Regions from separate parts of the Kaistella flava (ex Peng et al. 2021) genome, predicted to be linked through region 2. Evidence: riboswitches for the same ligand, from Rfam matches in the RefSeq annotation. Region 2 holds a riboswitch; the other holds the start of a gene.
The links. Region 2 has a riboswitch for S-adenosylmethionine ahead of Q73A0000_RS05140 (hypothetical protein). Riboswitches for the same ligand answer to the same signal wherever they lie in the genome.
Positions count from the first base shown of each region.

Region 1: another riboswitch for S-adenosylmethionine. It lies ahead of Q73A0000_RS15795 (O-acetylhomoserine aminocarboxypropyltransferase/cysteine synthase family protein); the one in region 2 lies ahead of Q73A0000_RS05140 (hypothetical protein).

Region 1 covers NZ_CP040442.1:3,496,213-3,504,108, forward strand. Annotated here, with positions in the region: rRNA gene Q73A0000_RS15775 (23S ribosomal RNA) at 1-955, shown strand, start outside; rRNA gene rrf (5S ribosomal RNA) at 1,132-1,239, shown strand; gene Q73A0000_RS15785 (HAD family hydrolase) at 1,496-1,972, shown strand; gene Q73A0000_RS15790 (carboxypeptidase-like regulatory domain-containing protein) at 2,312-3,373, shown strand; gene Q73A0000_RS15795 (O-acetylhomoserine aminocarboxypropyltransferase/cysteine synthase family protein) at 3,559-4,854, opposite strand; SAM riboswitch class I at 4,989-5,094, opposite strand; gene Q73A0000_RS15800 (hypothetical protein) at 5,254-5,652, opposite strand; gene Q73A0000_RS15805 (dodecin family protein) at 5,909-6,106, shown strand; gene Q73A0000_RS15810 (hypothetical protein) at 6,195-6,761, opposite strand; gene panC (pantoate--beta-alanine ligase) at 6,921-7,769, opposite strand.
Region 2 covers NZ_CP040442.1:1,138,246-1,146,141, forward strand. Annotated here, with positions in the region: gene brxC (BREX system P-loop protein BrxC) at 1-824, opposite strand, end outside; gene Q73A0000_RS05110 (BREX protein BrxB domain-containing protein) at 837-1,403, opposite strand; gene Q73A0000_RS05115 (BrxA family protein) at 1,390-2,157, opposite strand; gene Q73A0000_RS05120 (BrxE family protein) at 2,157-2,627, opposite strand; gene Q73A0000_RS05125 (DUF6804 family protein) at 2,878-3,189, opposite strand; gene Q73A0000_RS05130 (N-formylglutamate amidohydrolase) at 3,317-4,063, opposite strand; gene Q73A0000_RS05135 (hypothetical protein) at 4,145-4,990, opposite strand; SAM-I-IV-variant riboswitch at 5,092-5,197, shown strand; gene Q73A0000_RS05140 (hypothetical protein) at 5,251-5,805, shown strand; gene Q73A0000_RS05145 (hypothetical protein) at 5,841-6,083, shown strand; SAM-I-IV-variant riboswitch at 6,189-6,288, shown strand; gene Q73A0000_RS05150 (hypothetical protein) at 6,348-7,007, shown strand; gene Q73A0000_RS05155 (hypothetical protein) at 7,037-7,896, shown strand, end outside.

The sequences.
Region 1 (7,896 bases), 1.4 Mb from region 2:
GGTCCTAAGGTAGCGAAATTCCTTGTCGGGTAAGTTCCGACCTGCACGAATGGTGTAACGATCTGGGCACTGTCTCAACCATGAGCTCTGTGAAATTGTAGTCTCGGTGAAGATGCCGAGTACCCGCAATGGGACGAAAAGACCCTGTGAACCTTTACTATAACTTCGTATTGACTTTGAATAAACAATGTGTAGGATAGGTGGGAGACTTTGAAGCGGGCACGCTAGTGTCAGTGGAGTCAACGTTGAAATACCACCCTTTGTTTATTTGGAGCCTAACTTCCTAACGGAAGGACAGTGCGTGGTGGGTAGTTTGACTGGGGTGGTCGCCTCCAAAAGAGTAACGGAGGCTTTCAAAGGTACCCTCAGCACGCTTGGTAACCGTGCGTAGAGTGTAATGGCATAAGGGTGCTTGACTGTGAGACCTACAAGTCGATCAGGTGCGAAAGCAGGACATAGTGATCCGGTGGTTCCGTATGGAAGGGCCATCGCTCATAGGATAAAAGGTACTCCGGGGATAACAGGCTAGTCTCCCCCAAGAGCTCATATCGACGGGGAGGTTCGGCACCTCGATGTCGGCTCGTCACATCCTGGGGCTGGAGAAGGTCCCAAGGGTTGGGCTGTTCGCCCATTAAAGTGGCACGCGAGCTGGGTTCAGAACGTCGTGAGACAGTTCGGTCTCTATCTATTGCGGGCGTTAGATGTTTGAGAGGGCTTGAATCTAGTACGAGAGGACCGATTTGAACAAACCTCTGGTGTATCAGTTGTTCCGCCAGGAGCACCGCTGAGTAGCTACGTTTGGAAAGGATAAGCACTGAAAGCATATAAGTGCGAAACCTGCCTCAAGATGAGACATCTTTTAAGGGTCGTTGGAGATGACAACGTTGATAGGCTATAGGTGTAAAGGCAGTAATGTCATAGCCGAGTAGTACTAATTACCCGTAGATTTATTGCCTAATTAAGGTACTCGACAGTGCAACAAGGTTTGCTCTTTGTGATAATTTTTATCGATAACTATTAGACTAAAAGATAATAGACTGATAGATAATAGACCCATGGTCTACTACCTACCACCTAAAATCTACAGCCTAATTACAATATACTGTACATCCTTTTGTACAAAACAACCTTTAGGGTGGTTTTAGCAGAGGGGCTCACCTGTTCCCATTCCGAACACAGAAGTTAAGCCCTCTAGCGCCGATGGTACTGCTAACGCGGGAGAGTAGGTCGCCGCCAGTTTTTTTAAACCTCAATCAGAAATGATTGAGGTTTTTTTTGTGCCCAAAAACCAAAGAAAAGACAAGGACAAAGAGAAGACCAAAAGATAATAGACGGATTTGGCATTACCATTTTTATCGAAAATCTTAATATTCTTAACTCCTTAATCCAGATCTATTGCTGAAAATATTTATTATCTAAAATTTATTTTTTATAGACTAACTTATCTTGTGTTTTTGTCAGGATCTTTTATTTTATTAAAATATAACATAATATTATGCTTAGTATTCTTATTCCCGGTTTTAGAGAGGACGAGTTGCACTTGCAACATTTGATGGTTGATTTCAATGGTACGCTTGCAATTGATGGAAAATTAATTGCTGGAGTGAAAGAGAAACTTAATCTGATTTCTGAAAAATTACAAGTTCATATTGTTACAGGTAATAGTTTCGGAACTGCAGAAAAAGAACTTGAAGGAATCTCCTGTACATTAAAATTGCTTTCCGCGCATAATCAAAATATTGAAAAAGGAAAGTATGTTGAGATGTTGGGGAAAGAGTCCGTGATCAGTATTGGTAATGGTAGTAAGGATAGAGAGATGGTACAGCGCTCAGTAATTGGTATTATACTTATTCAAAAAGAAGGTGCGTCAGTTGAGGCACTTATGGTTTCGAATATTGCTTGTACTAATATTCTTGATGCGCTTGATTTAATCGATAATCCTAAACGAATTTCTGCTACACTCAGAAGTTAACAATATATTATCTGGTTATTTTCTAAAAGAATTTACATGATCTGAAACTTCAGGGAATGATAAGTAAATAATATTGCTCTCTTTTATATTACAATTTTTTAAGGATTTTCTTTTGTATGATTCTACGTTTCTGTTATAAATATTTTTATTTTTTTAAAAGAAGCACTGACTAAAGTTATAGCCACGATGGAAGCGGCATCCTTTATTGTCTCGTTTTTAGAAACGAGACAATAAAGATATAGCGGACAGCGGGACTGCTCTTCGAGAACAGAGAAAATCTTTATGCTCCTTTTATTTAAAATTTTGAAACTATTGTTTACTTTTTAGTAATATTGCGAGATGAATAAATTTTTAGTTTTTATCGTTCTTTTTCTGACTGCAGGTTTTCAGGCACAGGTTATTTCCGGGATTACTTTTACAGAAAATGACAGACCACTTTCGGAGGTTAATATTTATGTTGACGGTTCCAAAATCTATACGGTTTCTGACGGCAATGGGAATTTTTCGCTCGATGTGCAAAATCAAAAAAATGCTGCGCTTGTTTTTCAGAAAAATGGGTATGAAACTTTTTCGGTGCAGATTTCTGAGGCTGTTGGAAAGAAGGTAAAAATCGTGTTACTTAAAGTTCAGGATATTGAAGAAGTTGTGCTGATTCCATATACCGACGAAGCTTACAATAAATTTATCAGTTATTTTCTGGGACAATTTGTAGGGATTGATCAGGAAAATGTGAAAATAAAAAATCAGAAAACGCTGAAGTTTGCTTTCGACAAAAAGAATCAAATTTTGAAAGTGAAAGCCCCGCAGACTTTAATTATTGAGAATAAACGATTGGCGTATCAGATTCAATTTAATCTTTTGAATTTTGAAGCGGATTTTAGAAATAATACGGTCGCTTATTCCGGAACTTCTTTTTTTAAAGATGTTAATCCGAAGAAAATAAATGAAGTTAATCGCCTGAATGCTTACCACGGAAGTATCATGCATTTTCTGAGAAGTGCTTATCAAGATCAAATTGCAGAGCAGGGATTTTGGGTAAATCATATTGTTAAACTTGATAAAGATAAAATAGTGGCTAAAGAAAAAGCTTTGGCTGTTATTGAGACGAAAATTCCCACTTCTTCTTTTATTGAAAAGGTTGGTGATAAAAAAACATTAGCATTTAAAGATATTCTTCAGGTGAATTATCCGAAGCATTATTTTGCAATTGTTAAGTCTAAAATTGTTAAAGAAACTTCGATGGTCCAGCAGACTTCTTATATTTATGTGGATGGGAATTCATTTGATATTTACCCAGATGGAAATTCTTCGGATCCTGAACAAATGATTTTACAGGGAAGTTTGAGTAATAATAAAATGGGAAATTTTCTTCCGCTCGATTATGAACCGAAGATTGATTAAACAACAGCGGTTTTCAAAAAATTATAAGATAATAAGGTGAAAATTATATTTTATAAAAAATGCCACGAATACACGAATGAAATTCGTGTATTCGTGGCAAGAAAGACTCATGTGGTGGATAATGCTTTGAACTTTTGCATTCTTTTTCCACGAAACTTTATTATTTCTTTTAGCTCTTTTGCGGTCTAAATAATCGAAAAACCTGATTCTAAATCAGCGATAATATCATCGATGTGTTCGATTCCAACGCTCAGTCTTATTTGTCCCGGACGAATTCCGGCTTTTTCTCTTTCGGCATCAGATAATTGCTCATGCGTTGTTGAAGACGGATTGATAATTAAAGTTTTCGAATCTCCAACATTCGCAACGTGGCTAATTAATGATAAATGATTAATGAATTTTACGGCGGATTCTTTTCCTCCTTTAATATCAAAACTTAACACGCCACCGAATCCTCTTTTTAAATATTTCTTTGCATTTTCATGATCTGGGAAATTGGATAAACCTGGATATAAAACTTTTTCAACTTTCGGATGATTTTCCAAAAAATCAGCAATTGTTTGTGCATTACTTACCGTTCTTTCTAAACGAAGTGACAATGTTTCCAGACCTTGTAATAGTAGAAAAGAGTTGAAAGGAGAAATTGTGGGACCAAAATCTCGCATACCTTCCACTCTGGCTTTGATGATAAAAGCGATATTTCCAAATTGAGAATTCACGCCGAAAACATCAGTGAAAACCAGACCGTGATAACTCTCACAAGGTTCTGATAATTGTGGGAATTTTCCGTTGCTCCAATCAAAATTTCCACCATCGATAATGATTCCACCAATTGAAGTTCCGTGTCCACCAATCCATTTGGTAGCTGATTCTACGACAATATTAGCACCATGTTTTAATGGTTGAAAAAGATATCCGCCAGCTCCGAAAGTGTTGTCAACAATTAAGGGAATACCATGTTTTTTGGCAACTTCTGCAACCGCTTCAAAATCGGGAATATTTAAACTGGGATTTCCAATCGTTTCAAGATAAATGGCTTTTGTATTTTCATCAATAAGTGTTTCAAAACTTTCAGGTTCGTTATCTTCTGCAAAGCGAGTTTGTATTCCTAATTTTTTAAAAGATACTTTGAACTGGTTATAACTTCCGCCGTACAAATAAGGTGAACTCACGAAATTATCGCCGTTTTGAAGGATATTAGTCAAGGCTAAAAATTGTGCAGCATGACCAGAACTTGTTGCTAAGGCTGCAACGCCGCCATGCAAAGCTGCCAGTCTTTTTTCGAAAACATCTGTTGTTGGATTCATCAAGCGCGTGTAGATATTTCCGAATTCTTTTAAACCAAAAAGATTAGCAGCATGTTCTGCATCATTAAAGGTATAACAGGCGGTTTGATAGAGCGGAACTGCTCTAGAATTGGTGGTTGAATCTACGGTTTGACCGGCGTGAACTTGCAAAGTTTCAAATTTTAAATTGCTCATATTTTAATTTATTTGTTTTAAATTTTGGGCAACTTATCCTTTGAAATACTTGTCGAAAGAGCATAAAAAAAGCTCTTTCGACAAATCAAAAGAGCTTAATATATAGAATTTCTTTTTTCTAAATTTTAATATCTGACTTATCTTTCCCGCGCTAACGAGTTGAATTTTGCACCTTATTTATTTCTAAACAGGTTGCCAAAGTTTCAAAGGGTCAATTCCCTCCACTTTTCTGAATAAGTTGCGATTTTTTAAAGAACGTCTTTAGAGGTGCAAATCTATATAATTTTTTTTAATCTCCAACAAAATGTCATAAAATTTTTAATGTTAATATTTTTTAGGTCGATTTGAATGAAAATACTGTTTAATTAAATCAATCTTTTGGTCAATTAAATTCGGACATTATTTCACTTCAACAAAATTAGAAATATTAAGATTGTATTGTCTGGAATCACATTCTTCTGAAATGAATTTTAAACTTAATTTTTGGTTTTCAATCGAATATTGGTAAATTCCTTTACTGTTTACGGGACATGGTGAACCACCGATGATTTTGGTGATAATTAGAGAATCATTATTTACTTTATATTTCATTTCCTCTACAACTTTATCCTTCACATATACTTTAAACTCATTGTCAGTAAATTTAAAAGTAACATTTTCTGCAGTTGGAATATTTGCAACTCCGTACCACGCTGTATTTTCCAAGTCGTTTTTGTTTTCTGCCACTTCTGGTGAGTTTTTACAACTAATTGTCGGCAGAAGAAAATAAAAAATTAATGGTGCGATTAGATTTTTCATGGTATTAAGTTTTGTGGTTATTCACTCAAAGGTAGTGTGGTAATAAATATGAATTTAGGGTTGAAAAACCCATAATTGGTTGGTGAGTTATGAGTAAGAAATGTGTCTTTTTGTACCTTTAGAGTAAGAGCGTTTTTCTCTTATTTGAAATAAAAAATGAAATTATATTTCTTAACTCATTATCTTAAAGTTTGTTAAACATCTAGTAGGCTCCTAATTTTTATATTAATTTTAAAGTAAATTAAAAACAAATATTATGATAGTAAAAGTGCTTGAAGTAATTGCTACTTCAGAAATTAGTTTTGATGACGCTATAAAAAATGCCGTGAAGGAAGTTTCGAAAACGGTTAAAAACATTGATAGCGTTTACGTAAAAGACATGAAATGCCACGTGAAAGATGGTGAGATTTCAACTTACGGATGTGTCTGTAAAGTTTCTTTCAGAGTTGAATAATTGAATATTCTGCTCATGAAGAAATCCATTTTGTTTGTTTCAAAATGGATTTTTTTATGGTTGTAATCTGCAATATTTTCGATTATTATTATTCTTTTGTTCCCCAAGGTGCGCCTGGAGTTTCAATCTTTTTAGTTAAATCAAAACGAACAGTAAATAAACGCTCGTTCCCGATTCGGCGAAGGTTATAAGTGAAACTTTCTGCATCAATGGTAAACCACCAAAGATTAGTAGCAGCTTTTGGCAACATCTTCGTACTGTGTTCGTCAGCCGGAAACATCTGAAGATTCTTCAAACCTACATTTGAGTTTGTACCGCCATATTGAGTTACTTTCTCTTCTGTGCCATCTGGATTTCGATGATCGTGCTTTAAGCTTAGAATTTTGTTGGTATTTTTATGTAAAACCCAAGTTCTGGATTTATCGTCCCCTACGAAAAATGGAATTCTAATATCATTTTTTTTACAAGACCGAACGTGCATTACTAATTTCTTTCCGGTAAATCCGTCACCTTCAGCTCCTCCAGAAATTATTTCGCCTTGGTATGATTTTCCACAATGTGCTTCTAATTGTGTCCAGAATTTTTCGGATGTTGTTTGTTCTTGAGCTAAGAAATTGATTGGAATTAAGAGTGAAAAATAGAGTAGTGCTTTCATGTTTTCTTTTAAATAATAATTGATTTTAGTAAAAGATAAACATACAACAAATATCCCTTGAGGACTAATTCAGAAGGGATATTTCCAACAAATAAATTTTAGAATAGAAATAAAAATAGAATATTACAGTCGAGCAATATTCTGTTTTTTTAAAAGGTATTAATCTAAATGTAAATTATCAATTAATCGAACTGTACCAACATTGACGACAATGAAGGCGCGGTGTTTTTTATCTTTATAAAAGAAATCGGTTTTCTTTAACGTAGTTTCATCTGCGATTTCAAAATATTCCAAAGTCATTCCGCGTTCGTCATCGAAAATATCTTTTACACGTTTATTAATTTCTGGAATGGTCATGATCCGAAACCAATCATTTACTTTAACCAATGTTTCATGAATTACTTTGGCAGCATCTCTTTGAAAATGGCTCAATCGTTCATTTCGTGAACTCATAGCAAGTCCGTTCTCTTCACGGTAAATTGCAACACCATGAATTTTTACGGGAAGTTTTAATTGCTCTACTAATTTTTCAATGATTGCTAATTGCTGGTAATCCTTTTCACCGAAGTAGGCGTTGTCAGGCTTTACTTGTCGCAACAATTCTTCAACTACAGTTCCTACGCCATCAAAATGTCCGGGGCGGGATTTTCCTTCCATCTCATTTTCTAAACCATCAAAATTGAAGGATTTACTTTTTAATCCCTCGGGATATAAATCCTTGACTTCAGGAAGATAGACGGCATCTACAATTCCGGTGTTTTCAAGCAATTTAATATCACGCTCTGTATTGCGCGGATATTTTGTTAAATCATCAGGATTATTAAATTGGGTTGGATTCACAAAAATTGAGGAAATAACCAAATCGTTTTCTATATTGGCGATCTCGTACAAAGAGAGATGACCTTGGTGTAGTGCGCCCATGGTGGGAGCAAACCCAATTCTTTTACCCATTTCTTTTTGTCTTTCGACATAATCCGTAAGCGTTTTTTTGTCTCTGAAAATTTCCATATCTAATTTGATTATCCTTGTAAAAGTAGGAAATTCTTGTAAATGAGGATAAATATTTTAAATATTTTTTTAGAATAATATCAGATTTCTAAAGGATTAATCTTAAATAATGTTAATTAAAAATTAT
Region 2 (7,896 bases):
CTTTCTTTAGCAGAAATGTATTGTCCCACTTCATCGACAACAAAAATAATATTTTCTTTACCTGTGATTTTCCGAATTGTTGAAAGCAGCTCTTCTATTTTCTGCTTATCGGTTCGCATGTCATCAACCTTTGTGGTTTTGAATGATTTGTCATCTCTCCAAATTTTCGGATAGAAATTAGCGGCCAATGTCGAAGCAATTCCTTTTGCTTTTAACTGGTCATGCATTTTTATCTCGTGCCAGTCTTCATTATGTTCTGTTTGAATTTCATTAATAAACGTGTCCAATTTACCATCTTTTTGTAGCATTTGCTCCAAATTAGCTAATTGCCCATCTGTAGAATAACCCGCCAATTGATTTACTTTCGCAATTAGCAGTTCCAATATTGGAGGAAGTGTTCCGCCTTTAATTTGTTCTGTAGCACAATCTAACAGAACAACTGCTGGATCATAATTTTCAACAATTCTCTTAAAAAGTTGAGAGGTAGGTATTGAATTAATCCTGTTTGATAAGCGGTCTAAAAATAATTGACCATCAACTGTATAATCTTTCTGAAGCCCATATCCTAAGTATTTAGCAAAAGAACTTTTACCTGAGCCATAAAAACCAGAAACCCAAATTCCTACTTCAGTAGATTTTTCTCCCATTCCATGATGTAAGGCATCCAGAATTTTATCGAAATTGTCTTTAAGTCTGTCCGTAACTACATATTCGGAAATCTCATTTTTAAGATTAAGTTCTGTAGCGTTGCCAAAAGTTACTACCTTTTCTATGGAGCGGTAGATATTTTTATCTGCGCCAAATATTTCTCTAATTTTTGTCATCTTTCTGTCTATTTAAAAATGCTTTGATCTGTAATTTCCATCTTCTGGATAAAATCCTAAGTACTTAAGGGCTGAGCCTGATATTTCCCCCGGATACATTACGATAATGGGAACTTCTACTTTAGTATATATTTCTTGTTCTATTGGTCCAAAACGGCTGTAAGGATGAATTGCTTCAAGATCTGTGATGATCAAGACGCCATCCTTTAAACTCTTTACATTTTCTTGTTTGTCTAAAATTGCATTCTCTAACACTTGCCGCTGTTTCATATTTTCCCCTAAGCTGTTATAGGTTTCTTTCATTTCTTCTTCATCTTCCACCGCATCTTCTCCCGCTGTAATTCTATAATCATCTTCGATAAAAAAATCTTTTAAAACTTCATGTAGAGAAAGTACTATGGGATTAATTCCTTTGTGCTTGGCAATGTCTAACCAGCCTTCATTAAGTTTTCGTTTAACGTGCTGTATTTTTTCCGTTGGAAAAGTGAGGTAGCAGATAGTTTTATCTCCACTGTGATCATGCGCTTTTGGCTGCACCAAATAGTCTAGCAAATCTGTAAATCTTTTATCTATATTCATTTTCTATAAATTCATCCATATTATGGTACTTCCATCCAATTCTTAATATCTCGCCTGAGTGTTGAAAAATGAAAGTTCCTTTAAAAGAAATCTTCTCAATTTCGGTTATAATATCATTTTCTGATAACCCAAATAATTTCCATACTTTATTTTGTACAATTGCACCGTCACTTAGGCCCATAAAGTGAAGTTCGTGGAGCAAATAATTAACAACCATTTGGTTGGGATGATTCATTTTCAAAGTCCCTTCCCTATCAATTAAATCGAAATCCTTTAAACATGAAATGAGATAGGAAGAAACACGCTTGATAATTGAATCACTCCACGCTGGAGCTTTTAAACTTGATATCGCTCTTAAAAGAAAACTCTTTGATGTTTCATTATTAATCTTTTGATTCTGGTTCGACTCACCCAACTCCAAAACAAAATCAAATAATACTTGATTTGCTCTCGCGGTGTACACATAAAAAAGTGATTTTAAACCTTCTAAACTTAATCCGTATTCTCTTAAGTCTTTTAGGTTCTTTACTACTTGATAATCTACATTCCAGTACCGCTGATAAAAGACCAAATTAATAATATCTTTGGTCCTATGCTCTGTTGATTTGTTTAAAATATTGTGGGAAATGCACCTATTTAAGAATGATTCTTTTGAATCGCCCTCTTTATAAAATTCGGTAAGAGTCAAGGTTTCATTTATTAAACCTGTACCCTTAGCCAAATTAGCATTGTATACGTATTTAATCGCAGTCATTAATTTAAATAGGGATGTACTTTATGATGATTTAAAAATGCAGAATAATATTGTGATGCGAATGCCTGAACAATGTCGGAATTTAGCTGATCCGAATTTCCAATATTAATTGGTCCATTGTTAACTTCGACTGTTAAGCCGTCAGATAACTGCTCTAAAATATGTAAAGCTTTTTCATCGCTATTTATCGATTCTTTAATATCGAAAGTGATTTTGTGCAATTGCTCTTCAAGTTCCACGGGGAGTCGAAACAAATGATAATAATTCGCACCTACTTCAGCATCTACAGAAAATTTTATTGAATCTAAAAAAAAGCCAGCATTTTCCTTAGTTGATTTGGGAAATATGTAACCCAAATAATCATTTGCGTGGGGGGCGAAAAATGTACTGTTCCACCATTCCTGTTTTTCAATCATATACCCAACGGCTAAGCGCAGTTCTGTAATTTTATGAAGTAATTCTTCTTTCATTTTTATCGTTTGTTATATCACTTATTACTATGTTAGATTACTGAGATTTTTAATCATTTAAAAATAGCAATATTTAAGTTTTATTCAATATTAAGATGCAATTCTCAAATATAGCGACTATTCCTTTTGATAGCAATTTTTTTATGATATTAAATTTAGGCTACAATCGGCAATAATTTTTTATTTCAACTATATTTTTAGTTTATAAATTTCTATAGTAACACTATAAAATTTCAAGATGAATTCTATATTAAACAACGTTTACTTTAGGTTTGATAAATATCGATATCAAAAGTCCTATCCCCACAATGACATCCACGGTATTCCAAATTTCTCTGCCCAATGCGATTTTGAAAAACGGCTGAAAAAGCAAAGCTAGTCCTATGTAAATAATCATTATTGTTGACTTCCCCTGCTGATTCGCATGAAAAGACAACAAGGCAAAACCGACTAAAGCTAGCATTCTTACCAATTGATAGAATCCGTAAGGCATTGGTAGCAAACATAGAAAAAAGAGAATGGCTAAGAGGATTTTAATAGCGGTAGGTAAATTTAATTTCATTTAAAAAGTAGTTTAAGTTATTTATTTAAAAGAAGTAGTAGAAAGTAAAAATAAGAAAATAGACAATAATAAAAAAGTTCAAATTTGTACAAAATTACCTGTTAAAAATATCTTCATTTAACCTATACTACCATTCTATATTTTTCATGGTCTTAACAAACTCTCCTACCACTTTTTTAATCTCTAAATAACTTTCAGATTTTTCATTTGAATCTTCTTTTAAATAAAGTTTCCTGTTGACTTCGAGCATAATGGATTGTACATTTGGATTTTTTCTATAATATTCAAGTGGAACTATAGAACCTGTGTAAGGCCAGTCGATTCCTAAAGAAAATCCTCTGTCATTAAAAAAAGTTTCTGAAGCCTCCACTAACTTGGGACTGGTGTGAAATAAATCGGTACCAATATTAAAATCAGGCCGGTTCAGATTCTTATCTAAACTTCTTTTAAGTGGAATATGCGGGAATGAATGCCCATCGATAATGAGCGACTGACCGTATTCATCCAATTGATTTTTTACGGCGTTGGTCAATGCATTATGATGAACCCAGTAATAGCCGTTTAGAATTTTCGTTCTTAATTCGGGCGTAATATCACGAATCAGTTTGCCTTCATCGCTTTTTGTGTAAAGCACTCCCATTCCAAACCTGGCCATGACTTCTTGCTCGTCATCTGCAAATCTTTCAGGATCACAAAAAATTCTTGAAAAATTAGCTTTAATGATGATATCATTTTCAGAGTAAAATAAATCATCGGTATACCAGTCAGTAAGTTTTAAAATTTCCTTCTCTAAAAAATCACCGTTAACGGTATAACCTTCGAGAATGGGAATGCGCGTTGAGGAATGCGGAATATGAATAACTGCCTGTTTCATTTTTTGTAGATTATAATATTGATGGATTAGATCTACAAAGCAAACGGCAAGTTGTGCATTTGACCTGCACTTACATGAATTTTACACTGCAGTTTTTTCAGGTGCCTTTAACTGGTTCAGCAGCTCTTCATAAGAAATGAAAAAAAAATTAATGTTCTCAATAAACTTTAAAAGGTGCGAAAAATCGTAAATAAGTTGCCCCTCATCTGATTCACTAATGGAGGTGAAATGACGGTTGTGAGCGATATAATTCCTTAGTTTTGTTAAGGATTTTGGTGAGAATATATTTTCATCCAGAATATTTTGATCTATTGCAAATGACAAAATATCGGAGAAGTAAAAAGTTTGAAATGGGAAAACACTTTTTCTTTCCCGCTCTTTCAATGATTTGTGTTTTTCATCCAGAGGAAAATAAGACTTAAACTTGTTTGTCCAGTAATCTGAATCGATGTCATTATCATTGACTTCAATATCTCTTTGATGACCTAACCACGAAAGGAAATCCTCATTGGTCAACTTTTCGCGTATAAGTAGGGTTCTCAAGTTATTTTCAAACTTAAAAAAAGCACGGTACAACTCTACTGCTACAAATTCGTTATTATAATCAACAATATGAACCACACCAACAATTTTTTCATTTTCAGTAACAAACTTAATTTCATGTTCATTCACCTTTCTGAATTTTTCCAAAGTAGTCTCTTCAAAAAGCAAATCTTCCGGTGAAAGGCACATATGATGATGCAGCTCTATTTCTGCAAATACATTCTTAATGAGTCTGTACACTTTTTTCCGGTCTTTCGATGGTAAATAAGAAATAGAATTCCTGTGGCAAAACTGGACAAGTCCTTCAACATCGCTGTCATCATAGAAAATTAATTCTTTTACAGCAATATCATTAATGGTGGCATTTTTCAGAGAAGTAATCATCGGTCTATTTTATAAAATCAAATTTAAAAACTTTTAATTGAATTTCACTGTGCAGATAAAATGCATATATCGTGTTTTACTTTGCAATAGAAATCAACGAAACAAATCATCAGGAGAGTCCCGAACAAAGTCACGGGAACACCAACCGAGAGTTAAGCCTCCACGGTGGTATAGAATGAGGGCGACCTGCCAAATATAAAAGGTTACTACAATCATTTTCCTTACTGATGATTTGATGTTTGTTTAAAAATTACAATCATATGGAAACTACTTTTGTACAATGGGCGATGGGTCAATTTTTGATCGTCAATGTAAAAATTCCAGAAAAATATTATGTGGAAATCGAGGTCATTTATCCCTATCCAGGAATAAAAGGAGAATACTTTACAGATGCCGATGACTTGCACGATGAAAATAATTTCTGGATTATAAGGAACCTTATCTTTAGAGTATCACAAGGTTACTTCTACTTTTCACGTTTTGCCAGCGATAGTCTTCATGATAAAGCCAAATTTCTGAACCATGAGTCAACCGAAAGATGTTATCATAGATTCGTTTGGAAAAGTATTGATGAGGAAGTCAGATTTGAATGGTGGGCTGATGATGATATGAAATTCTTCAGTAAACGAACCATCGAAAATATCACTCTTTCCTTAAAGCATTTCATTTTAACGAAACAATCATCTATTGCTGACATTTATGAATATGAAGACCGTGATATCACGCTCCGAAAGATGAGAAATCTAATAACTGAACAAAATTGTGATCATGTTTATATATATATCTATGTGATGGCAGAAATGACACCGAAATAAAAAATTATCATAAAAAAATACAGCGCGAGAAAAATGTGGATTTCGCACAGCAGCTTGAGATTGCCATTACGGAATCTTCATATTCTTATCCCTGCCTATCCCTTACCACTGAATCAAAGTTATTACGCCAAGAATTTGAAAAGTTTACTGATGTAGAAAAGGAATTTTATCTTTCCAGGCATCATGTAAAAGGGAAATGGTTGCCTTATAATGACCTTGCAAAGGAGTGGTTTGACTCCAAAAATGGAATAAATACTAAGACTGCCCGCCAAGAATAATTTTCTTCATCCAAATAAGATTATTTACTATTTAATTCTATAAAAAATAAACTGTGCAGATAGAATGCATATATCATGTTTTACTTTGCAATAGAAATCAACGAAACAAATCATCAGGAGATTCTGCAAATGCGGGACACCAACCGAGAGTTAACCCTCCGCGGTGGTATAGAATGAGGGCGACCTGCCAAAATAAAAGGTTATATCCCAACAATTTCAGCCAAAACCTCCTGTTCATTATTTCGATTTTAAAATTAAAATCCTATGAGAAACAGTATTATCTATTTTGAAAACAACGACAGAATCGTCGTAGGTAATATTTCCATCAGCATGCCGACTTTGGTGGAATTACAAATACTCTCACCTTTTAATGGTTTAGTGCTACAACGAATACCGGAAGATTCAAAAGAATTTAATGACGAAGAACAGAATTCTGCAGGTCAGGATTTGATTCAGAAATGTTTTGAAATTTCAGCGATTATTCAAGAGCATAATAAAATCATCAGAAAAGATTTTCTGCAACTGCTGACCAATCTGGAAAACTTTAATAATGGCAAAAGCGAAATCTACATTCGTAATAGAGATGAACTTTTAGGCGTTTTTATGCGGGCTCATTTTCCTGATTTTAATGACGGAGAAAATTCTAATATCAACTTTAGCGAAGGCATCTTTACTTTTCTTTCCCAATATTTCATCAGCAATGGTAAATGTGCAGATCTGGAAATCACTACAACTTTTACGACTAATCCCAAACCACCTTGTTTTAGTGATCTTGAACAGCAACTGAAAGAATATCTGGCGAAACCTTTTGAAGAGAAACTCTTTCTTCTTGCACAACAAAGTATGAATAAAAGAAAAGGCCATTACGACTGGTTTCTGATGCAGGAATTTATCGAAAATAATGAAAACCATATTCAAGATTAAAATACAATAACTAAAAAAACCCAACTGATATGTGTGTTATTTACCAATTTTCGCGTGAAGAAAATAATATTATTTTTAATATTGAAAATTACATTGAACATCACTTTTATGGTGAAATTATCTTTCCATTTCCCAACATCAAGTTCTATTATTTTACTGAAGAGCATTATTTCCTTCCATACAATATTGAAGAACATGTAAAGGAATATGTAGGAAATCTGATCTCTATTTTAGAAGATATTGCAATAAATATCGAATATATAAAAGAAATTTCTGCAAAATTTTGCCAGTATAACAAGCATTCTGAAGATGGAAAAAATAATATTCGAAGAATTGTAATAGATCCATTTATTGAAAACACGATCAATAAATTTCCTTTCCAAAATGTAGGACTTACATTCAAGCAAAGTCTCGCGGAAGCAATATTTAAAGTTCTTATAAAAAATCCTTACTACAGCATAAGAAATAAAGAAATTCAACACGAAGATATATTTGAAGATATTTTGAGTGAATATAAATACATCATTAATTTAGATGGAGAAGAGAATTGGAGCATTTATCCTAAACTGCACGAAAGGTTTTTTGAAGAAATGGGAGAAGATTGCAAATTGCTAAAAATGCTTCAAACGAATCACAAAAACACCAGAATTCCTGATGAATATTTGGAACAAAGTGGGATCGATGAGTATCTCAACAAGGAAGACGGTAAACTTCCATTATTTATAGGGACACAATTTGGTATTTCACCGAAAATCATACCCGAACTGATAAAAAGAATGGAGGGACAGAAAGTTGTTTTTCTAAATAAATCACAATTATCCGGATATGAACATTCTATGGATTTAAAACTGATTAAGAATGGCGAATTTAAAACACTTAAGAAAATTAC